3 regions of the Streptomyces sp. NBC_00012 genome follow, and region 3 is predicted to be linked to each of the others. Evidence: riboswitches for the same ligand, from Rfam matches in the RefSeq annotation. Region 3 holds a riboswitch; each other region holds the start of a gene.

Region 1 (4,370 bases), 3.7 Mb from region 3:
AAACCAATGTGGAGACGGCGGTGGCGTGCACCGCGTGGGTATGCACGACGGCGGCCGCGTCGGTGTTCCGGTAGACCGCGAGGTGAAGCGGGAGTTCGCTGGTCGGGGCGAGTTCGCCGAGTACCCGGTTGCCCTCCGGATCGACACCGACGGCGTCCTTCGGGCCCAGCCGGTCGTACGGCACTCCGCTCGGCGTGACCAGGATGGTGTCGCCGACCCGTGCCGAGACGTTTCCCGAGGTCCCGACGACGAGGCCCTCGGCCGCCGTACGCCGGGCGGTGGCGACGACACCGTCCCAGGCCCGTCCGATCGCGTCCTGCTGCTGATCGCTCATGCGCCGATCCTGTCAGCCGCGGAAGCGAACGGGTATGCGATCGACCACAGCCGCGCCCCGCGGAAAAGCCGGGCCACACCTACGCGGGGCGTAAGCGGAATGCTTCGGCTCCGGTTTGGAACACCACAACGCCCTGCCCAGTTCATCTTCCGTTCACCCAGGTTGCCTACGGTCCACATGCCAATGACGTCGAACGATTGCCTGGGTAAATGGAACACATCACGCTGCTACTCGCGATTGTGATCGTGACAGCTCTAGTGTTCGATTTCACGAACGGTTTCCACGACACCGCGAACGCGATGGCGACCACCATCTCGACCGGTGCACTCAGACCGAAGACAGCGGTGGCCATGTCCGCCGTTCTCAATCTCGTCGGCGCTTTCCTGTCGGTGGAGGTCGCCAAGACGATCTCCGGCGGGATCATCAACGAGGACGGGCTGCGAACAGAAGTCATCTTCGCGGCACTCGTCGGCGCCATTCTGTGGAATCTGCTGACCTGGCTGGTCGGACTGCCGTCCAGCTCCTCGCACGCCCTGTTCGGCGGTCTGATCGGCGCGGCAGTGATGTCGGCGGGCTGGTCGTCCGTCAACGGCGGCACCGTCGTCACCAAGGTGCTGCTCCCCGCCCTCGCCGCCCCGATCGTCGCCGGTCTGGCCGCGCTGCTGGCCACCAGGCTGACGTACCGGATCGGCGGCAAGGTCCGCAACGACGCCCAGGAGAAGGCCACCGCCAAGGGCTACCGGGCCGGCCAGATCGCCTCGGCCGGACTGGTCTCGCTCGCCCACGGCACCAACGACGCGCAGAAGACCATGGGCATCATCACCCTGGCCCTGGTCACCGGCGGCGTCCTGCACCCGGGCGCCAACCCGCCGGTCTGGGTCATCGTCTGCGCCGGTACGGCCATCGCGCTCGGCACCTACCTGGGCGGCTGGCGCATCATCCGCACCATGGGCAGCGGCCTCACCGACCTCAGGCCGCCGCAGGGCTTCGCCGCCCAGACCAGCGCCGCCACGGTCATCCTGGCCTCCTCGCACCTCGGCTTCTCGCTCTCCACCACCCAGTCCTGCTCCGGCGCCGTGATGGGCGCGGGCCTCGGCCGGCAGGGCGGTGTGGTCCGCTGGTCCACCGCCACCCGGATGTTCGTCGCCTGGGGTCTGACCCTGCCGGCCGCCGGTCTGGTCGGCGCGGGCGCGGAGCTCCTGACCAAGCAGGGCACCTGGGGTGTCGTCGTCGTCGCGGCGCTGCTGGTCGTGGGCTCCGGTGCCATCTGGCTGGTGTCCCGCCGCAAGCCGGTCGGCCACGGCGACGTCGCCCCGTCGGAAGGCGACGCCGAGCCCGCGGGCGTCGTCACCACGGCCATCGCCGCCGTCAGCCCGCCGCCCACCGTGGCCGCGGCGCCGTCCCAGAACCTCATGACCACCATTCCGGCCCCGGCCGGAACCACCCAGGACCCGGCGCGACCCGCCACCGTCTGAACCGGCCGTCTAAGGATTCAGCATGAACATCGACTGGGCAGCCCTCGGCTCCGTATTCGGCGTCTCCCTCGTCGTCACCGTCGCGCTGGTGGGCCTCTTCACCCTGGGCATCGTCGGCCTCTCCAAGCAGCCGGAACCGGCGGCGCAGGGCGGCTCCGGCGGCTCGCTGCTGCTGGCCCGCGCCGGCGCGTACGTCTGCTTCGGGCTGTGCGCGGCGGCCGTCGCGTACGGGATCTATCTGATCGTCGCCTGAGCCACTCCCGCGCACGCTCCCCCGTCGGGCCGGACACCACAGGTGTCCGGCCCGATGTGGGTCTCAGCACACTGCGCCGCCGCAGGTCAACGGCAGGTTGACGGGCGTTCGCAGAGCGTGGTGGACTGCCGGAGCCAATTACGGCGACAGCAGAGGAAGCCGGTGCGAATCCGGCGCGGTCCCGCCACTGTCACCGGGGAGCGGTCCCCCACACCGGAAGTCACGGCTCGCGCGAGCGGGCTGGAAGGCCGGGGAAACCGCGGATCCGGGAGCCAGGAGACTCTCGTCGCCGGTCACGTCGAACCAGGGCGCGGACCCTGAGTGAGGACATATCGCCATGCCCGGCTGCCCTGCGTCCGCTTTTCCGGCGCTCTCGACGAGAGCCTCCTGCACAAAGGTCCGCCGAGGCGCGACGGCCGGCTGATCCGTGCGAGCCGACCGCATCTTCGCGTACGGCGCCACGGCCGGTCTGATCGGCGATCTGCTGCTCGGTGACCCCCGCAGGGGACATCCGGTCGCCGCCTTCGGGCGGGCCGCGGCGGGCGTCGAGCGCCGTCTGTGGCGCGATCACCGCGGCTGGGGCGCGCTGCACACCCTCGTCTGCGCCGGAGGCGCCGCGGGCGGTGCCGCGCTGCTCACCCGTGCCGTGCACCGCAGCCCCGCCGCCTCCGTGGCGCTGACCGCTGCCGCCACCTGGTCCGTCGTCGGCGGTACGTCCCTGGGGCGCGAGGCACGGGCCATCGGCGGTGCCCTGGCCGCCGGTGACATCGAGCTGGCCCGTGAGCGGCTGCCACACCTGTGCGGGCGCGACCCGCACTCCCTGGACGGACCGCAGATCGCCCGCGCCGTGGTGGAGTCCGTGGCGGAGAACACCTCGGACGCCGTGGTCGGCGCCCTGGTGTGGGGTGCGCTGGCCGGGGTCCCCGGGCTGGCCGGTTTCCGGGCCGCCAACACCCTCGACGCCATGGTCGGGCACCGCTCGCCCCGGCATCTGCGCTACGGCTGGGCCTCGGCCCGCCTCGACGACCTCGCGGGCTGGCCGGGCGCCCGGCTCACGGCCCTGCTCGCCGTGGCCGCCGGGGGGCGGCCACGTGGAGCGGTCCGCGCCTGGCGGGCCGATGCCGCCAAGCACCCGAGCCCCAACGCGGGCCCGGTGGAGGCCTCGTTCGCGGGTGCGCTCGGCGTACGGCTCGGCGGAACCCTCGCGTACGGCGGCCGGGTCGAACACCGCCCGGTGCTCAACGGGGAGACGGGCCGGGCCGTGGAGAGCGCGGACATCGAGCGCGCGGTGCGGCTGTCGCGCCGGGTGAGTGCGCTGGCGCTGGGCGTCTGCGTGGCGGGGCGGCTCGGTGCGGCCCTCGCAGCGCGGCGGATCGCGGGGCGCCGGGGCACCGGAACCGACGTGACGGGACGTCGCCCCGCAGGACCTCGCATCACAGGACGGAGCAACGCATGAGCGGCGGGCTGCTGGTCGCCGGAACGACCTCCGACGCGGGCAAGAGCGTCGTCACGGCGGGGATCTGCCGCTGGCTCGTGCGCCGGGGCGTGAAGGTGGCGCCCTTCAAGGCGCAGAACATGTCGCTCAACTCGTTCGTCACCCGCGCGGGCGCCGAGATCGGGCGCGCCCAGGCCATGCAGGCCCAGGCCGCCCGCGTCGAGCCGACGGCACTGATGAATCCGGTCCTGCTCAAGCCCGGCAGCGACCGCTCCAGCCAGGTCGTCCTGATGGGGAAGCCGGTCGGCGAGATGAGCGCGCGCGGCTACCACGGAGGCAGGCAGGAATCGCTGTTCTCCACGGTCGTGGACTGCCTGGAGCAGCTCCGGAGCACCTACGACGCGGTGATCTGCGAGGGGGCGGGCAGCCCGGCCGAGATCAATCTGCGGCGCACGGACATCGTGAACATGGGCATCGCGCGGGCGGCGCGCTTCCCGGTGGTGGTCGTCGGCGACATCGACCGCGGTGGCGTCTTCGCCTCGTTCTTCGGTACGACGGCGCTGCTCGCCGAGGAGGACCAGTCGCTGATCGCCGGTTATCTCGTCAACAAGTTCCGCGGCGACGTGTCGCTGCTGGAGCCGGGCCTGGAGATGCTGCGGGACCTCACCGGCCGGCCGACGTACGGAGTGCTGCCCTTCGCCCACGGCCTCGGCATCGACGAGGAGGACGGGCTGCGGGTCTCGCTGCGCGGGGCGGTGCGCGAGTCGGTCGTCGCGCCGCCCCACGGCGAGGACGTGCTGCGCGTCGCGGTGTGCGCGGTGCCGCTGATGTCGAACTTCACCGATGTGGACGCGCTGGCCGCCGAGCCCGGCG
Region 2 (4,370 bases), 2.1 Mb from region 3:
CGGTTCGAAGCCGACGTTCTCCATGACATCGATCTCACCCGAATTCGGCCAGCCGACCTGTCCGATGTCGTCGCCAAGCATCCAGAAGGCCGGCCACATGCCCTGACCGCGCGGGACCTTCATCCTCGCCTCGACGTGCCCGTACGTCTGGGTGAACTTGCCGGAGGTGTTCAGGCGTGCCGAGGTGTACTCACACGTGCCGTACCAGCACTGGTAGTTGTTGGGATTCTCGCGGCGTGCGGTGATGACCAGATGACCCTGGCCGTCGAGCGCCGCGTTGCTGTTGCCGGCCGTGTAGTACTGCCGTTCGTGGTTGTTGACGTTGTCGCCGGTCTCGATCTGCCACCTGGCTCCGTCCACGGCGGAGCCCGCCGGGCCGTCGAAGTCGTCGGTGAACGTCGCTGCCGTGGCGTGGGGTCCGGGTGTGGGCGTTCCGGCCGCGAGACCGGACGAGACGGAGACGAGAGCGAGCGCGGAGAGCGCGGCCACCAGTAAGCGGCGAGGGGAGGCCATGGGGGTTCCTTCCCGTGCGGAGTGGGGTGATCGAGCGATTGTCATGGGTATGACAAAAGCTCGTTGTGGGGGAGCAGGGAGAGGTTTTGGCTCTGTATGCGATTTAAGAAGTGAACCAAGGTCGTGTCAATACCTTGGTACAGACCACACTTCTTGCACCCAGTCGTCGTTGGCCCGGCCCGGCACCTCGCCGAGGCTACGGCGGCGGCCTGCGCCGGGGTGGCGCCGGCCGGGACGGCGGTGCGGCTGCGGCGCGGCATGCGCTGGGCTCTGCCGAAAGGCGGAATCCGGATCGCGGACCGTTCACCTCGCCGGTCATGACCACCGACGGAGGCAGAGTTCAGTTGCACCGCACGCCACACGCCTGGCACGTCCCCCGATGGGGTCTCTCCCGTGCTGCGTGCCTGCCTGCCCGGCCGACAGGATCGGACCGGATCAGGCGGCGGGGTCGGGTGTGGCGGGCAACGGCTGTCCGCACCGCAGGTTCCACCGGCCGGAACGGCCGCTGAGCGCGGTCAGTGTCAGCGGGGCGACATCCAGCCGCCAGAACGCCTCCACCGGCAGGGCGAGTGCCCCGACGACCACCGCTCGCACCACCGCGGGCTCGACGACGCCCAGCACGCGGTGGCCCTCGCCGCCCCGGGCGGATTCCACGGCCTCCAGCCAGCGACCGGCTCGGGAACAGAACGCCAGCAGGGACTCGCCGCCGTGCGGAGCCGCCGAAGGATCGGTCAGCCAGGCCGATACCGCCGCCGGCTCGGCCGTGCTCACTTCTGCCAGCCGCCGGCCGCTCCACCGGCCCATGTCCCAGCCCCGGACGGCCGGTTCGGGCCCAGCGGTCAGCCCCAGCGCATCGGCGGTCCCGGCACATCGCTCGGACGGCCCGCGCAGATACCGGTCGGCGGCCGGCAACGCGTCCGCGACGGCCCCGGCCCGGCGGATCCCGGCGGCGTCCAGCGGCGCGTCACCGTCGAAACGGGCCTCACGCAGCGCGGCGTTGAGCGCCGGCGAGATCAACATCACCTGTACAGGCATGACCCGGTCAACTCCCTGAACTCTGGCCCCTTGGGCGTGCCCGCCTCGGCATCAGTGCGGTCCAGCCGCCGTCGGCACCATGGCAGGGGGCCGCTCCCAAGGAGTATCGTCACGACGAGCATGACGTAGGTGCGACGGAAGTCCGGTGAGAATCCGGCACGGTCGCGCCACTGTGAACCCGTCCTCGCGCGGGAAGTCAGACCCAGCACCTACGTCTCAGGCACCACGATCGGGACGCGTGTTCCCTCAGGAGGTTCTGCCATGGCACAGACTGCTGCCCCCGCCACCGCCGTACCGGCGATCACCCCCATCTCCCTGAAGGCCATTGCCCCTTGGGCGGTCTTCTTCGGCATCCTCATGCTCGTACTGCTGTACTTCGTCGGCGCCGAACAGGGCGCCACCGCGGTCATCTCCGGCGAAGGTGTCCACGAGTGGGTCCACGACGGCCGCCACCTCCTCGGTTTCCCCTGCCACTGACGCACCGTCCGACCCTGGGGAAACCTCATGAACTCCATATCTGTCAGAGCCCTGCTCGTCCGCGGCATGCTGGCCGGCCTCGCCGCAGGTGCGCTCGCTCTGTTGGTCGCCTATTTCCTCGGTGAGTCGCGTGTGGACGCGGCCATCGCCCTGGAGGAATCGCACAGCCATCACCACGACGGCGGCGAGGAACTGGTCAGCCGCACCATGCAGTCCACCGCCGGCCTCGCCACCGGTGTGCTGGTCTTCGGCGTCGCGATCGGCGGCATCGCCGCCCTCGTCTTCTGTTACGCCCTCGGCCGGATCGGCAGATTCGGCCCGCGGGCCACGGCCGCCCTGATCGCGGGGGCGGCACTGCTGACGGTGTACGTCGTCCCGTTCCTGAAGTACCCGGCCAATCCGCCGGCCGTGGGCAATCCCGACACCATCGGCCGGCGTACCGCGCTGTTCTTCCTGATGGTCGCCCTCAGCGTACTGCTGGCCGTCGCCGCGGTCCTCCTCGGTAAACGGCTGGCTCCCCGCCTGGGCAACTGGAACGCGACGATCACGGCATCGGCCGCGTACGTCCTGGTGATCGGACTCGCCTACGCGTTCCTGCCCTCGTACAACGAAGTCGGCAAGGACTTCCCGGCCGCCCTGCTGTGGGAGTTCCGCCTGAGCACCCTCGCCGTGCAGACCACCCTCTGGGTGGCCTTCGGGCTCTTCTTCGGCTATCTGACGGACCGGCTGCTCGTGCCCGGGACCGGCGCCGTCACCACCGGAAGCAGTGGCGCGAACCGGGCGGCCACCGCGGCCGGCTGAACCGCGCCACACTTGCGGGCCGACGACCGGAACCCCGCCGGGACCTCCCGGCGGGGTTCCGGCATTCCGCCCCGCCTCACCGCTCGGGCCGGGAGCTCCAGTCGATCCGGTAGTACTTCAGCCGTTCGTCCTGCTTCACCAGGCGCATGCCGACGGCTTCCATGACGTGCTGGGACGCGGTGTTCTCCAGGTCGCTGTCACCGTGCACACAGCTCACCCCCTGGTCGCGGGCGAACAGCAGCAGGGCCCGCAAGGCCTCGGAGGCATAACCCATTCCCCGCGCCGAGGGGACGAGGCCGTAGCCGATGGTGACTTCCCGGTTCTCGTCCGGCGCACCGTGGAATCCCATCCCGCCGATCACCAGTCCGTCGGTGCGGCGCCGTATCTCGTACGAACCGAAGGGGCTGGGATCACCGGTCGTCGCACAGGTGTCGAGGAAGCGCTCGGCCGCGGCCATCTCGCCGGGGGACGGGTAGCCGGGCGCCCAGCGGGCCCCGTCGTCCGGCGTGCCCGAGATCACCCGCAGGGCGTCGGAGGCATTCATCGGGCGGAGCAGGAGGCGAGGGGTCTCTAGGTCGGTCATGAGGCAGTGAAATATCACGTGGGGCGGGCGGACAGCACCCGAGAATCGGCCGGGAAGCCGCCGCGGCATCGGTACCGGCAGGTGGGCGGCACCGTACACACTGCGGCAGCCGCCCACCCGCCCCTCGCCCGGCGCGACCGCCGAGCACCCCTACCGGGCTCCTCGCGGGCCCCTCCCGGGATCACGTGCCGGAAGGCTCCTGGGTGCTCGTCCGGTCCTGCCCGAAGTCGAAGTCACCGGAGAACGCCGCGGCCATCCGCAGATGACCGGCCGCCTCGGCACTCCGCCCCTGCCGCTCAAGGGTGCGGCCGAGCATCAGTCGCGCGTAGTGCTCCACCGGGTCGCGCTCCAGCACCGCCCGCAGCTCCGCCTCGGCCTTGCCGAGCCGCGCCGAGTGGTAGTAGGTCCGGGCCAGCAGCAGACGCGTCGACACCTGCTCCGGGACCTCCTCGACCAACCCCTCCAGGATCCGGGCGGCGGTCATGTACTCCTTCGCCTCGAAGAACATCTGCGCACGGTCCCAGCGCTCGGCAGCCGTGCCGAACTCGAAGTAGGTGTCGCTCACTTGACCTCCTCTGTCACGGACCGTCCCGGGATCGTGCCCCGCTCCGTCCAACCGCTGACCGTGCTGCTGCTCGGCCGGCCTGTGACTGTCGAAACGCGGCATGGTGGTTGAATATTCCACTAAATTATCGGCGTGGGTACCAGTACTCCCGGGCCCGCTCGGGAATAGGTTGAGCGCCATGAGCAATCTCGATCGCCAGGCCGCACTCTCCGTCTGTGGAGGGCGGGGCTTCGTCGTCGCCGAGCCCGTACGTGAGCTCCTCACCCCCCGCCATGTCCAGCTGGGCGAGTCCACCGAGGTCCGCAGGCTGCTGCCCAACCTGGGCCGCCGGATGGTCGGCGCCTGGGCCTTCGTCGATCACTACGGCCCCGACGACATCGCGGACGAACCCGGGAT
Region 3 (4,370 bases):
CGCAGCGCGTCCCACCGCTCCGGCCAGTTCAGCTCGGTGTCGTAGTGGTCGGGGTGCAGCACACCGCGCGCCGCCCGCGTCTCGGACCAGGCGGGCAGCGGTCCGGACCGCTCGGCGAGGTCGCAGGACGACTCGTACGCGGCGAGCATGATCCGCTCGGAGATCTTCGTGGAGAGCGCGCGGGCCTCGGGGGAGTCGAACGGCAGCCGCAGCTGGAAGAAGACGTCCTGGAGACCCATGGCGCCCAGGCCCACCGGGCGCCACTTGGCGTTGGAGCGGCCGGCCTGCTCGGTCGGGTAGAAGTTGATGTCGACGACCCGGTCGAGGAAGGTCACGGCGGTGCGGACGGTGGCGTCCAGCCGCTCCCAGTCGATGTCGCCGTCGGCGACGAACGCGCCGAGGTTGACCGAGCCCAGGTTGCAGACCGCCGTCTCGCCGTCGTCGGTGACTTCGAGGATCTCGGTGCACAGGTTCGACGAGTGGACGACGCTGCCCGGCTCGGCGGTCTGGTTCGCGGTCCGGTTGGAGGCGTCCTTGAACGTCATCCAGCCCTGGCCGGTCTGCGCGAGGGTGCGCATCATCCGGCCGTACAGCTCGCGGGCCGGCATCGACTTGCGGGCCAGGCCCTTCGCCTCGGCGGCGCGGTACGCGGCGTCGAACTCGTCGCCCCACAGGTCGACCAGACCGGGCACGTCGGCGGGGGAGAACAGCGACCAGTCGCCGTCCGCGTCGACCCGGCGCATGAACTCGTCCGGGATCCAGTGCGCCAGGTTGAGGTTGTGCGTACGCCGCTGGTCCTCACCGGTGTTGTCGCGCAGCTCCAGGAACTCCTCGATGTCCGCGTGCCAGGTCTCCAGGTAGACGGCGGCGGCGCCCTTGCGGCGGCCCCCCTGGTTGACCGCGGCGACGGAGGCGTCGAGCGTCTTCAGGAACGGCACGATGCCGTTGGAGTGCCCGTTGGTGCCCCGGATCAGCGAACCGCGCGAGCGGATGCGGGAGTACGACAGACCGATGCCGCCCGCGTGCTTCGAGAGCCGGGCCACCTGGTGGTAGCGGTCGTAGATCGAGTCGAGCTCGTCCAGCGGGGAGTCCAGCAGATAGCAGGAGGACATCTGCGGGTGCCGGGTGCCGGAGTTGAAGAGCGTGGGGGAGGAGGGCAGGTAGTCGAGCCGGCTCATCAGCCCGTACAGCGCGGCCACTTCGTCCACCGCGCGCTGCGACTCGTCCTCGGCCAGCCCGGCCGCGACCCGCAGCATGAAGTGCTGGGGCGTCTCGATGACCTGGCGGGTGTGCGGGTGGCGCAGCAGGTAGCGGCTGTGCAGGGTCCGCAGCCCGAAGTAGCCGAAGCGGTCGTCCGCGCCGTCGGCGAGCGAGCGCTCCACCAGCGCGTCGAGGGCGGCCGCGTGGGTGGCGACGAACCCGGCGGTGCGGTCCGCGATCAGGCCCTCGCGGTGCCCGACGGCGACCGAGGCGGAGAAGGAGACCGCGCCCTGGCCGGCCGCCTCGTCCGCGATGGCGAGGGTCAGCAGCCGGGCGGCGAGCCGGGAGTAGGCGGGGTCCTCGGAGATCAGGCCCGCGGCGGCCTCGGTGGCCAGCGACCGCAGCTCCGCCTCGTCCGCCCGGGCGCTGCGGCCGCGCAGCGCGGCGGCGGCGACCCGGCCGGGGTCGGTGTCGGGCAGATCGGCGGTGAGGTCGGTCAGGGTCCGCAGCAGTGCGGTTCCCGGTCCGTCCTGTGCGGCTGCCTCGTACTCGGCTGCTGCGGACGCGGCGACTGAAGCCGGATCGGCTGGCGCGATGGTCACGTGGTGCTCTCCCTCGCTCGGCTCGGGGCCGGCGGGGAACGGGGCAGCCCTGCGGACGCGCACACCCGGGGCAGGGCAGCGCTCCGCACGGCGTCCACCGGCCCAACCGCGAGGCCCGGACGTCTGGGCATCCGGTTCGGTCGAGCCGGATGCGCTGCCGGCAGGTCATCGGACTGACTCGGGGGTGCACAAAAGCGCACTGAATACACCGTTGCGGGACAGTTCCGGATTCGCACCGGATTCCCCTGCGGCGACAGCGAGGACGAGCATACATGTGGGGGCTGCCCGATGAGGCAGCCCCCACATGTAGTGTCGGGCGGCAATCGCAGCGGCCGCAGGACGCCTTCTGCGGCCCTTTCGGGGAGACGGCGGACGGCCCGTCGCGCCCCTTCGGGAAAGGGGCTCGACGGGCCGTCGGCAGGCCGTGCGGCGCGGTCGTCAGTGGCCGCCCGGAGCTCCCGCCGTGGCCGGCGGGAGCTCGGTGGCGACGCCCGGGTCGCCCGCGTCGGCGGTGTAGTCGGCCGGGGAGGTCTCGTCGATGCCGGCGGGTGCCTTCATGGCGTTGAGGACGAAGGTGAGTACCACCGTCACCACCACGTTCAGCACGAACGCGGTGAGGCCGATGTAGCCGATCTCGCCGATCCCCGGGATCTCCTTGGACGAGCCGCCGAAGTGCGCCTGGGTCGGGCTGGCGACCCCGTACGCGGCCACCGTCCCGTACACCATGCCGACCGCCCAGCCGGCGAGCAGTGCCCAGCGGTGGAACCAGCGGGTGAACAGGCCGCCGACCAGGGCGGGCATCGTCTGGAGGATCCAGATGCCGCCCAGCAACTGGAAGTTGATCGCGACCGTCTTGTCCATGGTGAGGACGAAGGCCAGCGCACCGACCTTGACCAGCAGCGACACCAGCTTGGAGACCTTGGTCTCCTGCTCCGGGGTCGCGTCCGGCTTCAGGAAGTCCTTGTAGATGTTGCGGGTGAACAGGTTCGCCGCGGCGATCGACATGATCGCGGCGGGCACCAGCGCGCCGATGCCGATGGCGGCGAACGCCACTCCCGCGAACCAGTCCGGGAACATGTTCTCGAACAGCTGCGGGATGGCCAGCTGGCCGTTGTCCACCTTGATCCCGGCGGCGATGGCCATGAAGCCGAGCAGCGCCAGCAGACCCAGCATCAGCGAGTACAGCGGCAGGATCGTGGTGTTGCGCCGGATCACGTTGCGGCTGCGGCTGGAGAGCGTCGCCGTGATCGAGTGCGGATACATGAAGAGCGCCAGCGCCGAGCCCAGCGCCAGGGTGGCGTAACCCCATTGCCCCGCCTCGCCCGGTGCGAGCGCGCCGCGCGGTTTCCCGGTGGCCGGGTTGGTCTGCGAGAACGCCTCGCCCGCCTTGGCGAAGATGTCGTCGAAGCCCCCGAGCTTGATCGGGATGTAGATGATCGCCACCGCGATGACCAGGTAGATCAGCCCGTCCTTGACGAACGCGATCAGCGCGGGCGCGCGCAGCCCGGACGAGTAGGTGTACGCGGCGAGCACCGCGAACGCGATCAGCAGCGGCAGATCCTTGATGAACCAGTGGGTGTTCTCGCCGCCGCCGACGCCCATCACGTCCAGCACCGCCTGGATGCCGACCAGTTGGAGCGCGATGTACGGCATCGTGGCGAGGATGCCGGTGACGGCGACCGCCAGCGAGAGGCTCTTCGAGCCGAACCGCCCCCGGACGAAGTCCGAGGTGGTGACGTAGCCGTGCTTGTGCGAGACCGACCACAGCCGCGGCAGGAAGGTGAAGATCAGCGGGTACACGAGGATCGTGTACGGCACGGCGAAGAAGCCCGCCGCGCCCGCCGCGTAGATCGCCGCGGGAACGGCGACGAAGGTGTACGCGGTGTACAGGTCGCCGCCGAGCAGGAACCAGGTGACCCAGGTGCCGAAGGACCGCCCGCCCAGGCCCCATTCGTCGAGGCTGGCCTCGTTCTCGGCCTTGCGCCAGCGCGCCGCCAGGAAGCCCATGACCGTGACGGCCACGAAGAAGAAGATGAAGACGCCGAGCGCGACGCCGTTCACACCGTCCTTCATGCCGACGCACCCCCCTTGCGGGCGCGCTGGTCACGCTGCCACAGCTTGTACGCGGTCATCGTGAGCGCGGTGGAGATCAGCACCCAGAGCATCTGGTACCAGTAGAAGAACGGAATGCCGATGAAGGTGGGGTCCACCTTCGCGTACGAACTCACCCAGAGCATCGCCACGAACGGCGCGACGAGGCAGAGAGCGATGACCACCCGCACCGGTGTGACGGTCGGCGGTTTTCCTTCTGGGCCTGCTGGCATGCGGCGACTCCGTCCCCTCGCTGAGCACCTTGTGATGCGCAGGAAATCTAGGGGAGGCTTCCGGTCACCGTCACCCCCTGTCCGCATTGCGGTCCGGCAACGGTCGCCTCAGTGGGTATCCGTGCTCGAAATCCGGCCAAACATACGGAGGTTGGTCCGTACTAGGGCGCGCGAAAGGCCCCCGCGGAGTGTTGCGTTCCATGGGGGCCGTGACCGGTCGTGCGGGCTCGGGCCGGCCTGCGGC

What was found. Region 3 has a riboswitch for cobalamin ahead of OHA19_RS13845 (ribonucleoside-diphosphate reductase subunit alpha). Riboswitches for the same ligand answer to the same signal wherever they lie in the genome.
Region 1: linked by a shared signal. The riboswitch ahead of OHA19_RS30675 (cobalamin biosynthesis protein) and the one ahead of OHA19_RS13845 (ribonucleoside-diphosphate reductase subunit alpha) in region 3 are both predicted to bind cobalamin.
Region 2: linked by a shared signal. The riboswitch ahead of OHA19_RS04725 (CbtB-domain containing protein) and the one ahead of OHA19_RS13845 (ribonucleoside-diphosphate reductase subunit alpha) in region 3 are both predicted to bind cobalamin.

Annotation. Positions count from the first base shown of each region.
Region 1 covers NZ_CP108309.1:6,699,608-6,703,977, reverse strand. Annotated here, with positions in the region: gene OHA19_RS30690 (class II aldolase/adducin family protein) at 1-334, opposite strand, end outside; gene OHA19_RS30685 (anion permease) at 544-1,809, shown strand; gene OHA19_RS30680 (hypothetical protein) at 1,832-2,062, shown strand; cobalamin riboswitch at 2,214-2,345, shown strand; gene OHA19_RS30675 (cobalamin biosynthesis protein) at 2,490-3,518, shown strand; gene OHA19_RS30670 (cobyric acid synthase) at 3,515-4,370, shown strand, end outside.
Region 2 covers NZ_CP108309.1:979,317-983,686, reverse strand. Annotated here, with positions in the region: gene OHA19_RS04735 (family 16 glycosylhydrolase) at 1-513, opposite strand, end outside; gene OHA19_RS04730 (histidine phosphatase family protein) at 949-1,548, opposite strand; adenosylcobalamin (AdoCbl) riboswitch at 1,658-1,806, shown strand; gene OHA19_RS04725 (CbtB-domain containing protein) at 1,810-2,025, shown strand; gene OHA19_RS04720 (CbtA family protein) at 2,053-2,826, shown strand; gene OHA19_RS04715 (GNAT family N-acetyltransferase) at 2,903-3,409, opposite strand; gene OHA19_RS04710 (tetratricopeptide repeat protein) at 3,591-3,974, opposite strand; gene OHA19_RS04705 (pirin family protein) at 4,153-4,370, shown strand, end outside.
Region 3 covers NZ_CP108309.1:3,044,039-3,048,408, reverse strand. Annotated here, with positions in the region: gene OHA19_RS13845 (ribonucleoside-diphosphate reductase subunit alpha) at 1-1,802, opposite strand, end outside; cobalamin riboswitch at 1,944-2,085, opposite strand; gene mctP (monocarboxylate uptake permease MctP) at 2,241-3,875, opposite strand; gene OHA19_RS13835 (DUF3311 domain-containing protein) at 3,872-4,126, opposite strand.